3 regions of the Xenorhabdus bakwenae genome follow, and region 1 is predicted to be linked to each of the others. Evidence: predicted binding sites of a transcription regulator. Region 1 holds the regulator's gene; each other region holds the start of a gene.
What was found. Region 1 encodes LexA, which represses DNA repair genes until DNA is damaged. Its sites were predicted from a motif close to TNCTGTATGTACATACAGNA; they were not measured.
Positions count from the first base shown of each region.

Region 1 (3,290 bases):
AAGTGTTGCAATCCAAAGAACACTAAAGCCAACTACCTGAACAGGCTTGAGAAATGTCACTCCCTTTTTTTCCTTGAGGATATTTTTGATTATCCTAAAACCATTAACAGGAAATCTTCTATTATTCGGGTGGTTTTGCAATAATTCTTTCATTTTTAATCCATTAATTAAGTAAGATGTATTTAGAATTTTTAATGTTGTAATTTTTTTCTTTCTTAAGTGAAACCATTAGAATAAACAGCCTTATATTATATATCATTATAAACCATCTCTAATATTAGTAATGGAGAATACTATTTTCAGTGTTAATTATGAAGAATTACATATTTAAAAAACATATAATTTTAATTCCCAATATAATTGGCGGATAAATTAACTTAAGCACCTGGATATTATCCAATATTTTCAGCTTTATTTTCTCCGTTTTTCAGCCCATTTTATTGTTCTTATTTACGGATTAACTTTATTTTCAAGTATCTCATCATGACAAGTGGGCCACTCGTCTTCACCGGTATGTTACACATCAGACGAGAATTGAACATCATAGAGATCCCACTCTCAGGTTAAAAAACATGATAATATTAAAGTCATTAGCATCGTGTCGGGGTGAGAGGTGTAATGAAAACTATCAATCAAAAAAAGTTACTGGCACAGGCTGAAACAATCTGCCTGTCAAGAGGGGTTCGTTTAACACCTCAACGCCTTGAAATTCTTCGCTTAATCACTGAACAACCTAGCGCGATAAGTGCCTATGATTTGCTGGATTTATTGCGTGAAGTCGAGCCACAAGCCAAGCCTCCAACAGTTTATCGTGGGTTGGAGTTTCTGCTGGAACAAGGTTTTATTCACAAAATAGAATCTACAAATAGCTATGTGCTTTGCCATCATTTTGAAGAGCCTTGCCATACTTCGGCAATGTTTATCTGTGAATTTTGTGGTTCAGTAACCGAAAAGGATGCAAAGGATATTGAATCAGCTATCCAACAGCTAGCACAAGGTACGGGATTTCACTTGCGAAATAGCGTGATAGAAGTGCATGGCATGTGTTCTTCCTGCCATGAGATTGAATCCTGTACAGAGCGTGATATATGCCAGCACAATCATTCGGTTGAAGAAAATAAAAAGAAATAAGAAAAGACACTTGAAGACAAATTGAGCAATGAGGCGATCATAACTAATATAATCATATATTTTCCCAGTGTCCGTTAAACTTAAGTTTAACGGACACTGGGAAAATGACCGCCCCAGAATGGCAAACTGCAATTATCCGCCTTTACAATCAGAACCAGTCCCCGCTACGAATAACGCCGACTGCCAATCCTTCAATAGTGAAATTCTGCTCGCTCAAATCAACAACAATGGGTTTAAATTCTGGATTCTCAGCAATCAGTTCAATTTTGTTTCCTGTTTGTTTGAAGCGTTTTACTGTGACTTCATCTTCAATGCGCGCCACAATGACTTGCCCATTATGAACATCTTGTGTTTTATGCACAGCCAGTAAATCTCCGTCCATAATCCCAATGTCTTTCATGGACATCCCTCTGACACGTAACAGAAAATCAGCACTTGGTTTGAATAATTCAGGATCAACCTTATAGTGACTTTCGATGTGTTCCTGAGCCAGCAGTGGTTCTCCAGCAGCAACACGACCGATCAGCGGCAATCCTGCTCCTCCATCATCCTCTTCAAGAAGCAAACGGATACCTCTGGATGCACCAGAGATAATCTCTATCACCCCTTTACGCGCCAAAGCCCTTAAATGCTCTTCTGCTGCGTTAGGTGAACGAAAACCAAGCCGCGCTGCAATTTCAGCACGTGTTGGTGGCATACCCGTCTGCGAAATATGGTCACGCACCAAGTCGTAGACTTGCTGCTGTCTGGCAGTTAATGCTTTCATTTCGCCCCCTGTTTGTTTATACAGTCAAACTGTGAGTATATACAGGTAAAGCCGAATTGGGAACCGGTCAACATGTAAAAGCAGCGAACTAACATAGTTTGCTGAAAAAATACGCTACCTCAACGCATAAAATGCGACCAAAAGATCATTCCCCAAATAAACAGCGCCAAAAGTATACTGAGCAATACCGCCGCAGACCCCATATCTTTCGCTCGACCTGATAATTCATGATATTCACTACCGATGCGATCCACGACTGACTCTATGGCACTATTGAGGATTTCGACAATGACCACCAGCATAACAGCGCCAATCAGAAGGAGTCTTTCAAGTAAGCCAAAATCTATAGAAAATGCAATGATGATCGCAAGTATGGCGGCCATTGTTTCCTGCCGAAATGCCGCTTCATTTTGCCATGCTGCCTTGATTCCTTTCGCCGAATACCCAGCCGCTTTAATGATGCGATTCAAACCTGTTGATTGATTTGCCATAAAAATTTTCTTTAATGAACTTATTAAATGTATGGTTATATAACTTTTAGCTCTTATTATTGTCTTATTTTCCACAGATCTCAAAACCCGTTTCTGGTATCCTTGCGATGCGTTGCTAACAAGAGGCTTAAAGCAGTTATGTCAGGCTGGCGTAAAATATATTATAAGTTATTGAATTTACCACTAAAATTTTTAGTAAAAAGTAAACTAATCCCTACGGATCCTATTGCGGAGCTGCGTCTTGATACGACTCGGCCTATTTTGTACATATTACCGTACCGCTCAAAAACAGACTTATTGACTCTGCGTCAACAATGTCTGGCGCAAGATCTGCCTGATCCGTTGAATCCTTTGGAAATTAGTGATACACAGCTGCCCAGTTGTGTCTTTATTGATAACGGTCCACGTGTGTTCCGTTGTTATGCACCAAAACATGAATCTGTGAAAATTTTCCATGCCTATCTGGACTTGCATCGTAATAATCCCGATCTGGATATCCAGATGGTGCCTGTTTCCGTCATGTTTGGCCGATCCCCTGGGCGCGAAGGGCAAGAAGGGCATACAACCCCACGATTACGCTTGCTAAATGGCGTGCAGAAGTTTTTTGCGATCTTATGGCTTGGACGGGATAGTTTTGTTCGTTTCTCCACTCCGGTGTCTTTACGCCGTATGGCCGACGAACATGGCACAGATAATATCATCGCCAATAAACTCGCCCGTGTGGCCCGGATGCACTATTCCCGCCAACGTCTTGCGGCTGTTGGACCTCGTTTGCCTGCCAGGCAGGATCTGTTCAACAAGTTACTGACATCAAAAGCAATAGAAAAAGCGATTGCTGATGAATCCCGTAGCAAGAAAATCTCTCCCGAAAAGGCAAAGCAGAATGCTATCAATATGCTGGA
Region 1 covers NZ_CP119194.1:3,330,605-3,333,894, reverse strand. The annotation lists gene PXH59_RS16590 (DUF1266 domain-containing protein) at 1-153, opposite strand, end outside; gene zur (zinc uptake transcriptional repressor Zur) at 619-1,131, shown strand; gene lexA (transcriptional repressor LexA) at 1,280-1,897, opposite strand; gene PXH59_RS16575 (diacylglycerol kinase) at 2,017-2,388, opposite strand; gene plsB (glycerol-3-phosphate 1-O-acyltransferase PlsB) at 2,527-3,290, shown strand, end outside.

Region 2 (3,290 bases), 1.5 Mb from region 1:
GTAATCTGCCTGATTCGTTCACTGATCGAAAGTGGCAAGGTTTATGTTACTGAAATATTGTATTCCCTGGCAAAACTGTCTGGAGCAGAAACCGTGGCAAGTGGCAGCTATCCGGGCTGGCAACCTGACGCCAATTCGCCAATCATGCATTTAGTCCGTGAAACTTATCATCAACTCTTCGATAAAACGCCGAATATCATGGTGATCCACGCGGGTTTAGAGTGTGGCTTATTCAAAAAACCGTATCCTGATATGGACATGGTTTCTATCGGCCCAACCATTCGGGGTGCCCATTCCCCTGACGAGAAAGTTCACATTAAGAGTGTTGGTCAATATTGGCAGTTACTCACTGCAATTCTGAAAGCTATTCCGGTTAAAGAATAATAGAAAATATATTGGTTCTCCCCTGCTATCTGTTCTGTTTGCAGGGGAGACTTCGTTCTTTGCACCTCACCACGCCAATAAAAGCTGACGCTCCAGTTGTGGGTTTTGTAATGTCACATGCAGCCCAACTAACCTGACGCCTCGCCCTTCCCGGCGAGTTTCCCAAACCTGTCTGGCTACCTGAATCAAATCGCGTTTATCCAATACCGGATGGACATGTTCCTGTGTCGTCAATTGAAAATCATCAAACTTTAATTTAATACCTTGACGGGCAATATGGAGATCGGGTTTTACCTTTTCCAGCCGTTTTTTCAACTCAGGATAAAGTTTTTCAATCAGTTCAACACATTCATGCCACTCATGGATATCCTGCGCTAAGGTTTTCTCCACCCCAACGGATTTACGCAAGCGTTCTGGCGTAATTTGCCGTTCATCAATGCCGTGGCAACGCTGCCAGAGCGCCAAACCGAACTTACCCAAGCTTTTTATGAGTGCCAGCTTATCGTAACGTTGCACGTCAGAGCAGGTTTCCAACCCCAGGTCTGACAAACGTTTAGCCGTGACCTTTCCGACACCGGAAATTTTGCGCAATGGCAGCGAGTTAACAAAAGTTTCAACCTGTTCAGGAGAGATAACATATTGTCCATTGGGTTTATTGATATCAGAGGCTATTTTGGCTAAAAACCTCACTGGTGCCACACCGGCGGAGGCCGTTAACTGCAATTCATCAAAAATGGCCTGACGGATTTCCTGGGCAATCAACGTGGCAGAGCCGTGGCAATAACGGCAATCTGTCACATCCAGATAAGCTTCATCTAAAGAAAGAGGTTCGATCAACTCCGTGTAACGGGATAAAATTTGACGGATATGTCGGGATACTTCTTTATAATGCGCCATCCTGCCGGGGATAACTTTCAATTGCGGGCAACGTCTTAATGCCATCGCTGTGGACATCGCACTATGCACCCCAAAACGGCGGGCAAGATAATTTGCCGTACTAATTACGCCCCTGCGATCAGCACTTCCCCCGACAGCAATGGGGACATGACGAAGTGACGGATTATCCCGCATTTCAATGGCGGCAAAAAAGCAGTCCATATCAATATGAATGATTTTGCGCATCTGATCCCCCCATGCCAAACAACTGTATAAATATACAGAAAGAGATCATGAAATTCTAGTTAATTTTTCAGCAAAACTTCAATGCATTGATTGCTCAAATACCTTTATAGGATAAGAAAATAATTTCCATTACGAAATTATTTCACATAGTGCTATAGTCTTTATAAGATGTTCACGCCACGAAATAAACGGCATTTGTAAATCATAAAATATAATATATAACATTAAGTTATTACAAAAACACATCAAATAAAAAATTAAACAGAATTCAATTCTGAATGAAACCCGTCAACTACATTAATATAATGATTTCCATTTTGAAATCATTTTCTATGGTGTTATAGTCTTCATAATCTGTTTATTATATGAGATGAACAACAGTGAAAAAATCAGAAAACACACTGAATAATAGTTATTTAGATCAAACTATCCCATCTAACCAAAAAGGTGAACTGGCATTCAAACTTGTTCTGGTTCTGGGAATGTTGAGTGCCATTGGCGCTCTTTCAACCGACATGTACCTTCCTTTATTTCCCGCCATATCACACGCACTATTCACGACTCAGGCGGGTGTTCAATTAAGTCTAACCTCATTTATGGCTGGTCTCGCTATTGGACAATTAATCATTGGTCCCTGGTCGGATGCCATCGGCAGGAGAAAACTTTTACTCGGCGGCATGGTTTTGCTGACTGTAGCCTCAATTGCCTGTTCATTCTCTTCAAGCATTGAAATGTTAATCACTAGCCGCTTTTTTCAAGGTGCCGGAGGCGCATCCGGTATTGTCCTGACACGCGCCATTGTTTCCGACCTCAGTTTTGGTAACAAAGCCGCCTACTATTTCAACCTGATTCTGGCAATACAAGGTGCAGCACCAATAGTTGCTCCATTGATAGGAGGCGTGGCTGCTTATTTCCCGTGGCAGGTTGTGTTTGTCTTTATGGCGCTTATTTCTCTGATAATTACCCTCTTAACGTTCGTTTATGTGCCGGAAAGTTTGCCGGATAAATCAGAATCTGGCGAGAGTAAAAGCAGTTTGGCTAAGCCGTTTTTAAAACTGTTCCAAAACAGAACCTATATGGGATATACATTAATCTTCTCCGCCACGTTTGGGGCACTGTTTGCCTATATTTCAGCATCACCTTTTATATACCAGTCTATGTTCAAATTCACCCCCGGATTTTTCTCCATTGTGTTTGCGATTAATGCCGGCATTATGATGTTCAGCAGCATACTGAGTGCGCGGTGGGTTGGGCGGATCGGTGCCAAATCGCTTGTCATCATTGGTGTTGTAACCACCTTCGTCTTAGCGTGTCTGCTCTTGGTTGTAAATTATCTCAACCTCTATCAGTTTGTGTTAACGACAGCAATTTTCATGATGCTTATGTTTACAATGGCGTTAATTTTTGGCAATGCCGCGAGTCTGGCATTAACCGCCGTTCCTGATGTAAGAGGGGCAGGCTCTGCTGTCCTCGGTGCTCTTCAGTTTGGAACGGCTTCTTTGACGGCATTTTTAACCGGTCTTGGCCAATCGGTGTCTCTGTTTCCTATATCTATCGTATTAATCGGATGTGGGCTTATCACTCTGTTTTCCCTGATATTGGTGCGCAAAGGAGATAAATGAAATGAGAAGTCATGAACAAAACACTATTGAAATTCGTGGTGCGAGGCAAAATAACCTTAAAGGCATTGATTTGCGTATTCCTAAGAATGTCATCACTGTATTCACTGGTGTTTCTGGTTCAGGTAAAAGCTCCCTTGTATTCGGTACAATCGCAGCGGAATC
Region 2 covers NZ_CP119194.1:1,849,595-1,852,884, forward strand. The annotation lists partial or broken gene pepD (beta-Ala-His dipeptidase) at 1-384, shown strand, start outside; gene dinB (DNA polymerase IV) at 451-1,506, opposite strand; gene PXH59_RS09505 (multidrug effflux MFS transporter) at 1,887-3,128, shown strand; gene PXH59_RS09510 (ATP-binding cassette domain-containing protein) at 3,130-3,290, shown strand, end outside.
Region 2: the regulator LexA is predicted to act here: its motif matches at 1,527-1,546, upstream of dinB (DNA polymerase IV).

Region 3 (3,290 bases), 1.2 Mb from region 1:
AAACGCGACATTGGGCATCCTTGCGCTGTTATTAACTCTCACATTACCACCCTAACAGTTTGAATAAGAAGCAAGCAATTGCACCGATAATGATGGGTGATATGTAAAGAATAAAAATCTGGCTGAATAAAGAATGAGAGGGAAACGCAATTTTAGCTTTCAATTGTTCCTCGGTTATTCCACTTTCCTGCGCGAGTTCAAAGACCATTTGATCTTCAATACGCTCTTTGATGAATTTAAATTGACGATACATTCTCAAACCAGACGCACTCATTGCCAACCCCACAAATATCAGCATATAAATGACAAAAAAACTGATATTTTCCCCAGTAATTCCGGCAACACGCTCAGGGGTTGGAGAATGCTTCCAAAAAAATCCAAAAATGGTGTATTGAATTTAATCATTTCTGTCATCATCTGAAGAAAATCATTCAATACGGCGTTAATACCTGCATCCCCGATACTGTCACCTTTAATACCATTACCTTTAATACCATGCTGCCCTGCGGCCAGATTAATCACTGAGACAAAAGTCGACAACAGGGAGGGTATAAAAATAATCCAGCCCAAGATCCGCTTAACGATAGCAACATATCTAGCTTCTTGATACGTCATGACATTCTCCATTGGCCTAAATGATTTTATTTTTACTCAATAATAGCTCATAACGAACCAACTTTAATCCTATTTACGGAGTCATTATCTTACCTTACCGATGAAACTATCTCTTTGTTTGCCATCACCCATAACAAGATTTAATTTATTGGAATTGTTACAATCAAACCTCTTTAATCACTGTTATCATCGCGGAGAGATTTGAGATGTCATTTTGTTTATCTATGGAAGCGGCTATTTTTGATATGGATGGTTTGCTGATTGATTCTGAACCTTATTGGAAACAAGGAGAAAAAAGCGTATTCAGTGAATTAGGGCTAGATTTAAATTTAGCAAAAAACCTACCTGATACACTGGGGTTACGAATCGATCACGTTGTTGAGCTATGGTATCAAGCATCCCCCTGGCAAGGCACCTCTAAAAGTGAAGTTGGACAACGCATCATTGATTACGTAGTTCAATCAGTTGAAAAAAACCGTCCCTTACTGCCTGGAGTAGAACATGCTTTAAATCTCTGTCGTGAACGTGGGTTGAAAATTGGCCTGGCCTCCGCCTCACCCTATGAAATGATCAAAAAAGTGCTCGAATTGTTTAACCTACAACATTACTTTGATGTTGTCGTTTCTGCCGCACACTTACCTTACAGCAAACCACACCCCGAAGTTTATTTACTGGCAGCCAGTCAACTTGGCGTCAACCCAACTCACTGTCTTACATTAGAAGACTCATTTAACGGTATGATAGCAACCAAAGCAGCAAGAATGCGCTCAATTATCGTCCCAGCCTCTCACCATTTTGATGATCCCCGCTGGTCATTAGCTGACATTAAATTGAATTCTCTGGAAAAATTAACAATAGAACATATGACTTAATAGCCACCGCGCTGCCCTATTTTTCGTATATGGCAGCGCAAATATCAACCTCCCCCTCAACCTACACAGCCATAATGTAAAAATTTTCCTGGTTACCCTCTATCTTCCTCAGGCAAAACCCTCTATACTCCCCCACTGTATGTATAAACAGCAATCAGCATAAATAATTAGTATAAATCGTTATGACAGCAGAAGGACATCTTCTTTTTTCCGTTGCCAGCCTTGTATTGGCTCACCAGCTAGAAATCACACCAGAAATAGCACAGGGAGATTGGTTACACATGCTTCCCGGCGTACTTCTGGCTTCATTGTTGCCAGATATCGACCATCCAAGCTCAACCTTAGGCAGATTGTTCCGCTTTATATCCATTCCAATCGCGCGATTATGCGGACATCGTGGATTTACACATAGTTTATTAGCGCTGCTCGTGGGGGTTACTCTATTCCAGACTGAAATACCGTCTAATTGGCCCATTCCGACTGACTTTGTCCATGCAATGGTTATCGGTTATATCAGCCATCTTATTGCTGATATGCTTACTCCCGCTGGTATTCCACTGTTATGGCCGCTAAGAATACGTTTTTGCTTACCTATTCTTAGAGGTAAGGAACGTAAAAAAGCCGAACGTTTTATTGCCGTACTGGTAGTAGTGATCGCTATTATCCTTCCACAACACATCAATTTCTCATTCGCTCGCTATTTCGACAGCTTACAATTTAACAAAATACAGTTTGATAAGTTACCTATCGATAAGCTACAGAATCTCTACAAGTAACCGCTCACTACTCACATACAGCAAATATCGTAGCCCCATTTTAAAAATGGGGTTATCTGCAAAATATAAACCATTTTTTATTCACTTCCTGTCGCCTGCAAAAAGACCGTTAACTCAATAAGATAAAAAATTAACGGTTATAATTGAACAAAAAACAGAAATAGATTAGGAGATATAACCAATCAAACTAATTAGTGAAAATAATTATATTAAATTCTATTTAATTATAAGAAAGAGACTTATTATACTGATAATATCCTATCCTAAGCATTTCATGGTATGTAGACGATAGATTGCAAATTGAAATACAACTGACAAATCTATATCCAAGCTACATACAGCAACTCAAATATAACGGTATATAAGTTTTGGAGACTAGAGATGAATTTACCACTCATCATCAACGTGCTCGTTTTTGTAGCACTGCTTATTCTATTAGCAAAAACGGGTTCAAATAAATGGAGTTTGTCCAAAAAAGTTCTTGTGGCTCTAGTCGTAGGTGTTGTTTTTGGGTTGGCATTAAACATCATTTATGGAACAGATAATCTTACCGTAAAAGAATCAATTAAATGGTTCAATATTATTGGTAATGGTTATGTACAATTACTACAAATGGTTATCATGCCGTTAGTTTTTGCTTCTATCCTAAGCGCCGTTACTCGCTTACATAAAGCATCTTCCCTAGGAAAGATCAGTTTTTTTACCATTGGTACGTTACTGTTTACTACAGCAATTTCCGCTTTAATTGGCATTGTCATTGCCAATTTGTTTGGGCTAAGTGCAGCAGGACTTATTCAAGGCACACAAGAAACTGCTCGTTTATTAGCAATTGAAAGCAATTTTATTGGCAAAGTTGCAGATATGAGTGTGCCTCAGATCATTCTCTCCTTTATCCCTAAAAATCCCTTTGCTGATTTGACGGGAGCACACCCTACTTCCATTATTAGTGTGGTAATTTTTGCAACATTTTTGGGCATCGCTGCGCTACAAATGCTTAAAGATGATCATGAACACGGTAAACTGGCTC
Region 3 covers NZ_CP119194.1:539,312-542,601, reverse strand. The annotation lists partial or broken gene PXH59_RS03200 (YniB family protein) at 44-615, opposite strand; gene hxpB (hexitol phosphatase HxpB) at 822-1,487, shown strand; gene PXH59_RS03190 (metal-dependent hydrolase) at 1,670-2,263, shown strand; gene PXH59_RS03185 (L-cystine transporter) at 2,645-3,290, shown strand, end outside.
Region 3: the regulator LexA is predicted to act here: its motif matches at 1,621-1,640, upstream of PXH59_RS03190 (metal-dependent hydrolase).